One region of the Lysinibacillus capsici genome, then DNA from elsewhere that is predicted to be linked to it. Evidence: a T-box and tRNA genes for the amino acid it is inferred to sense, from the RefSeq annotation. Region 1 holds a T-box; the other holds one or more tRNA genes.
The links. The T-box of region 1 lies ahead of ileS (isoleucine--tRNA ligase). A T-box ahead of a tRNA ligase gene usually reads a tRNA of that ligase, here a tRNA-Ile.

Region 2: it encodes a tRNA-Ile, which carries the amino acid that the T-box ahead of ileS (isoleucine--tRNA ligase) is inferred to sense. The anticodon was not compared.

What each region holds. Positions count from the first base shown of each region.
Region 1 is NZ_CP084108.1:2,600,774-2,604,021, reverse strand. Features, by position in the region: gene LCP48_RS12770 (hypothetical protein) at 1-93, shown strand, start outside; gene LCP48_RS12765 (DUF2785 domain-containing protein) at 113-955, shown strand; T-box leader at 1,015-1,253, shown strand; gene ileS (isoleucine--tRNA ligase) at 1,315-3,248, shown strand, end outside.
Region 2 is NZ_CP084108.1:3,642,116-3,645,363, reverse strand. Features, by position in the region: tRNA gene LCP48_RS17945 (tRNA-Leu) at 1-75, shown strand, start outside; tRNA gene LCP48_RS17940 (tRNA-Arg) at 84-160, shown strand; tRNA gene LCP48_RS17935 (tRNA-Pro) at 170-246, shown strand; tRNA gene LCP48_RS17930 (tRNA-Ala) at 263-338, shown strand; tRNA gene LCP48_RS17925 (tRNA-Met) at 367-440, shown strand; tRNA gene LCP48_RS17920 (tRNA-Ile) at 448-524, shown strand; tRNA gene LCP48_RS17915 (tRNA-Ser) at 540-632, shown strand; tRNA gene LCP48_RS17910 (tRNA-Met) at 686-760, shown strand; tRNA gene LCP48_RS17905 (tRNA-Asp) at 764-839, shown strand; tRNA gene LCP48_RS17900 (tRNA-Phe) at 898-973, shown strand; tRNA gene LCP48_RS17895 (tRNA-Gly) at 979-1,052, shown strand; tRNA gene LCP48_RS17890 (tRNA-Ile) at 1,054-1,130, shown strand; tRNA gene LCP48_RS17885 (tRNA-Asn) at 1,135-1,211, shown strand; tRNA gene LCP48_RS17880 (tRNA-Ser) at 1,222-1,312, shown strand; tRNA gene LCP48_RS17875 (tRNA-Glu) at 1,315-1,386, shown strand; partial or broken gene LCP48_RS17870 (ABC transporter ATP-binding protein) at 1,524-2,187, opposite strand; partial or broken gene LCP48_RS23545 (ABC transporter substrate-binding protein) at 2,188-2,826, shown strand; gene LCP48_RS17855 (diaminopropionate ammonia-lyase) at 2,878-3,248, shown strand, end outside.

The sequences.
Region 1 (3,248 bases):
GATAATTGGCAAAAGGAATTTACATATGTCCGTTTTAATGAGAACTGGAAGTTAGATGGGATATACCGAGAGAGTGAGTATCAAAATAAATAAGCAAAGGGGAGTCAAAGAGTTGATACAAGATGTACTGAAGGAAGAAGAATTAAGGGATCGATTAAAGGCATTGAAAAAGGGGCAAGCAATAATGGAGCTAGAAAATCAAGAGCAGCTTGTGCATTCCATGTTAGCACATATAGGTTCTATTGATAGTGAGCTACGAGATACTTATATTTATGGCAGCTTTTATGAATGGATTTTAGAAAAAAACTTGCTAGACCATCGTTGCTTAACGGAGCTATGGGATTATAGCCTAAACCATTTATTAGTTAAGGGAATTGGAGAAAAGGAATCGGATTGGGTCTTTACTCGCTCCTTTACATCATTATTAGTAGCACTTATTTTAGCAAGAGATCTACAGGATAATTTTTTGCCCAAGGCTAGCATAGAGGACTGTCAAACAAAGTTACTAAACTATGTATCATCTGAAAAGGATGTAAGAGGCTATGTGACTGGCAAGGGATGGGCACATAGCGTGGCGCATGTTTCAGATGCTATCGATGAACTGGTGAAAAATCCAAAATCATTGAAAACAGCCTATGCCGATATGTTACACGCATTATGGTCCATCTATTTACAACCCAATTACGTCTTTATCCATGATGAGGATGAACGACTATTGGTGCCAATAGTCGCGATGTTGGAGCAAGGGCTGGAACAAAATGAAGTCATCCATATAGTGCAGCAAATGCCATTAACCTTAGCCTCAATGAAGGAACAGCTGAGTGAAGAACAATACAGCATAGTGCTATTCAATAGTAAAACATTGCTGAAGAGCTTTTTGATTCAAACCTTTCATCAGCCACAATATGTTGTTCTCCATCAATGTATTGCGACTTGTCTCAATGAAAATTATTAAGATTGTCCACCGTTGACACACAATTGGTAATTTGCTAAGATGAAGGACAATAAAAGCATACAAATTCGTTGATGAGAAAAAGTAGTGTTTCACTTTGTTCTACAGAGAGCCGACATTTGGTGGAAGTCGGTGTGCAGGTGTTACATGAAAATCCTCTCTGAGAAGATTAGCTGAATGGAGTAAGCTAATCCGGGTGTCTACCGTTAAAAAGAACACGTATGATTGTACGTTGCTGAGTGCTATTGGCCTTCGTGTCAATAGAATTAGGGTGGTATTCGCGGTTAACCCCGTCCCTTTTCCTTGGGACGGGGTTTTTTGTATGCCTTTTATACAAATTCGCTTGTATAGGAGGAACTAATATGCAGAAAGAACAAAAGAAAGAAACAACGGTTGAACGAGAAACAAGGATTCGTACATTATGGGCGCAAGAAGGGACCTTTGCCAAATCCGTAAGTAATCGCGCTGAACAGCAGCCCTTTGTATTGTATGAGGGACCCCCAACAGCGAATGGTTTACCACATGTCGGCCATGCATTTGGTAGAACCATAAAAGATGTGGTAGCACGTTACAAAACAATGCAGGGCTATTTAGTTGAACGCAAAGCAGGTTGGGATACACATGGGTTGCCTGTGGAATTAGGGGTAGAAAAGGTATTAGGGATCTCAGGAAAGCAGGAGATTGAGAACTACGGGGTGGAGCAATTTATTCAAGCATGTAAGAAGAGCGTTTTTACCTATGAGCAAAAATGGCGTACTTTTACAGAGCAGCTTGGCTACTGGCTTGACATGGAAGATCCTTACCTAACATTAAGTAATGACTATATTGAATCTGTGTGGCATATTTTAAGCCATGTTCACAAGGAAAAACTGTTATACAAAGGACATCGCGTTTCACCTTATTGCCCTAGCTGTCAAACTTCCTTAAGCTCTCATGAGGTGGCACAGGGCTATAAGGATGTTAAGGATTTATCCGTTACTGCAATGTTTAAGCTAGAGGATCGAGACGAATATATCTTAGGCTGGACAACGACGCCTTGGACATTACCAGCCAATGTAGCCTTGGCTATGAATCCTGCTCTTCGCTATGTCCGTGTAAGGCATGCAAACAATATCTATATACTAGCCAAATCGTTGGTATCAAAGGTTTTTACAGAGCCTGTAGAAATATTAAGTGAGCATGACGGACAGGAGTTTGCAGGTGTTTCCTATCGATCGCCATTTTCCTATGTAACCGTCCATAAAGGGCATATCGTTGTCATGGCAGATTATGTGACAGAGCATAGTGGAACAGGAATTGTTCACATAGCACCTGCTTATGGAGAGGACGATTATAAAACGGTGCAGCAACATGGCTTGTCCTTTGTCAATGTAGTTGATCATAAAGGTTGTTATACAGAAGCGGTACCTGAGCTTGTTGGACGTTTTGTGAAGGACTGTGATGTCGACATCATTAAAATGCTTGCAGCAAAAGAGCTTTTATTTGCTAAAGAAAAATATGAGCATAGCTATCCGCATTGCTGGCGCTGTGATTCACCATTATTGTACTATGCAACAGATAGCTGGTTTATCAAAATGTCGGCATTAAAAGAGCAGCTTTTACAAAATAATCAGCAGGTGACATGGTACCCTAGCCATATTAAGGATGGACGATTTGGCAACTTCCTAGAAAACTTAGTGGATTGGAATATTAGTCGTAATCGTTATTGGGGAACACCACTCAATGTGTGGATTTGTCAGGATTGCAATCATGAGGAGGCACCTAACAGTGTTGCTGCGCTACAACAATTAGCCAAAGGAGCTGTCAATGAACAATTAGAGCTCCATAAGCCATTTATAGATGACATTGTCTGTACCTGTCCTGTTTGCCAAGGCGACATGAAACGTACGCCTGAAGTTATCGATGTTTGGTTTGACAGTGGCTCAATGCCATTTGCCCAACAGCATTATCCATTTGAAGATGTAGCGAACTTTCATCATCAGTTTCCAGCAGATGTGGTCATTGAGGGCATCGACCAAACGCGAGGATTTTTCTATAGCTTATTAGCAGTATCGACCTTGTTTACAGGAAAACCACCTTATAAAAATGTGCTATCGTTAGGGCATGTACTCGATGAGCATGGACAGAAGATGTCCAAAAGTAAAGGCAATGCATTAGAGCCTGTTGAGTTAATCGAGGAGTATGGAGCAGATGCTCTACGTTGGGCATTTTTAGTTGATAGCTCACCATGGAATCCAAAGCGTTTTTCGAAGAAAATTGTCTTAGATGCGAAATCTAAGCTGGTGGATACACTCGA
Region 2 (3,248 bases), 1.0 Mb from region 1:
ACTGGCAGACGCACAGGACTTAAAATCCTGCGGTAGGTGACTACCGTACCGGTTCGATTCCGGTCCTCGGCACCATTTTAAATGCGCCCGTAGCTCAATTGGATAGAGCGTCTGACTACGGATCAGAAGGTTATGGGTTCGACTCCTGTCGGGCGCGCCAAAAGAACAACGGGAAGTAGCTCAGCTTGGTAGAGCACTTGGTTTGGGACCAAGGGGTCGCAGGTTCGAATCCTGTCTTCCCGACCATTTCCAAAAAAATTATGGGGCCTTAGCTCAGCTGGGAGAGCGCCTGCCTTGCACGCAGGAGGTCAGCGGTTCGATCCCGCTAGGCTCCACCATAAGTAAATTAACCAGTATAAAGATCCTGGCGGCGTAGCTCAGCTGGCTAGAGCGTACGGTTCATACCCGTAAGGTCGGGGGTTCGATCCCCTCTGCCGCCATCTTAAAGGACCTTTAGCTCAGTTGGTTAGAGCAGACGGCTCATAACCGTCCGGTCGCAGGTTCGAGTCCTGCAAGGTCCACCATTTATATATTGTAACGGAGGTATACCCAAGTCTGGCTGAAGGGATCGGTCTTGAAAACCGACAGGCGGGTAACACCGCGCGGGGGTTCGAATCCCTCTACCTCCTCCAGTTTTAAATTTTTATAAATGGTGCTTTAAAAACTCGAAACAGCATAAAATTATCGCGGGGTGGAGCAGTGGTAGCTCGTCGGGCTCATAACCCGAAGGTCGTTGGTTCAAATCCAGCCCCCGCAACCAAAAGGTCCCGTGGTGTAGCGGTTAACATGCCTGCCTGTCACGCAGGAGATCGCCGGTTCGATCCCGGTCGGGACCGCCATTTTTAAAATAAAAGTCATGAGAAGCAAAAGAGTGAGTAAGCTTAGCATGGACGAAATGGGTCAGTAGCTCAGTTGGTAGAGCATTAGATTGAAGCTCTAAGTGTCGGCGGTTCGATTCCGTCCTGACCCACCATTTATGCGGGTGTAGTTTAATGGTAAAACCTCAGCCTTCCAAGCTGATGTCGTGGGTTCGATTCCCATCACCCGCTCCAAGGGCCTATAGCTCAGCTGGTTAGAGCGCACGCCTGATAAGCGTGAGGTCGATGGTTCGAGTCCATTTAGGCCCACCATTATTCCGAAGTAGCTCAGTTGGTAGTAGCACCTGACTGTTAATCAGGTTGTCGCAGGTTCGAGTCCTGCCTTCGGAGCCATTTTTATTTTGGGGAAGTACTCAAGAGGCTGAAGAGGCGCCCCTGCTAAGGGTGTAGGTCGGGTAACCGGCGCGAGGGTTCAAATCCCTCCTTCTCCGCCATGGGCCCGTTGGTCAAGTGGTTAAGACACCGCCCTTTCACGGCGGTAACACGGGTTCGAATCCCGTACGGGTCATACTAAGTGCAGTAGATAAATTTACATCTACTGCACTTTTTAATTTACTAGGTACTTAGATTAATAACATAGCTATATTAAATGAAAGCCTACACAGATTGATCATTCTGTGTAGGCTTATTTTTTCAAATTAACGATTAAATTTTTCGTCCTTTTCCATATGGAATGTAAAGAGGTGTACCAAAGATTGGATCTGTCGTCATTTGGCAATCAAGGTCAAACACATGACTAACTAAATCAGTTGCCATAATTCTTCTGGTTTCCCTTGACGATAGACACCACGATCACTCACTGTAATAATATGATCGGCATAGCGACAAGCAAGATTAATATCATGTAGTACTATAATAATAGTTCGCTTTTGCTGTTGGTTCAATTCGTACAGTAAATCTAAAACGTCTATTTGATGAGTTAAATCTAAGCATGGCGTAGGCTCGTCTAAAAGAATGATATCTGTTTCTTGAGCAAGACTCATATCCAAGCACGTTGACGTTGCCCTCCTGATAGCTCATCTACTGGTCTATCTTGTAAATGCTCAGTACCTGTAGCTTTTAAAGCATTTAAAACGATTTCTTCATCCTTTTCAGTCCACGGTTGTCGCCAACTTTGGTAAGGATAGCGACCTTGTTTCACAAGTTGTAGGACAGTTTAGCCTTCTGGTGCAACAGGCGATTGGGGAAGAATGGAGGGGTTTTTAGCCACTTGTTTTGTTGATAATTTAAAAATATCCTCACCATCTAATAAAACGGAGCCTTTTTTAGGTTTTAATAATCGATCAATGGAGCGTAGGAGTGTAGATTTAATTTAATTATTGGCAATAAATTACGACAAGAAAGAGATTTATGCGAAACTTAGCAAAATTGCTCCAACTGTGTTTTCTGATACATTACGTGGTGACTGGAAAGAGAATTTTAAATTATACGTTAAAGCAGTAAATCAAGAAACAAAAGGTGAAGAAGTACTAAAAGCTTTATGAAGATAAGTTACAAGCACTGAAAGAAGAACTTGGAGAACAAATCAACCAAGAAGTTTCATTTGTACGCTTTATGGCCGATAAATCTCGTATCTATTACACAGATTCATTCTCAGGTGTGATATTTGATGCTTTAGGATTTAAACGTGTTGCAGCGCAAGCAGATTTATTTAAAGATAATGCAAAACTAGGAAACTTAGCGATTGAAGTAGGGAAAGAAGCAATCTCTCAAATGGATGGGGATGTTATTTTCTACAACAGGCGATGATTCAGCACTAGCAACTGAACAAGAGTGGACACAAGACCCTCTTTGGAAAAACTTAACAGATGTCCGAAAAGGCAATGCACATAAGGTGGATGATGTCATTTGGAATACGGCTGGAGGCATTTTAGCTGCGAATATTATGCTAGATCAAGGGAAAGAAATCTTTGTTTATTTCCTAATATATACTCTCCTGGTACTTTAAAGTTAGATAGACTATGATGTAGATAGTGAGCATAAATTGAGGGGGATGGCGATGAAGGAAAAATTAAGGTGGGTTTATAATCAGCATTATTTAGAGCAAGATCATATAAAACAAGCAACAGCAATACTTCCATATTTTTCACTAGATCAAGTGAGGAAGGTCGGTCAATTTCAGCGTACATATGAGCAATTTGAGAAGACACCACTCCATCATCTTGAGGCACTATCTTCATATATGGGTGTAGAAAATGTCATGGTTAAAGATGAATCTTATCGATTTGGTTTAAATGCCTTTAAAGTTTTAGGCGGTATTTATGCAATTGCGCAATATGTTGCCAATAAGCTTGGAAGGAATATAGAGGAGCTATCATTTGAACAGCTAAAAACCCCAGAAGTAAGAGGACAAATAGGCAATCTAACATT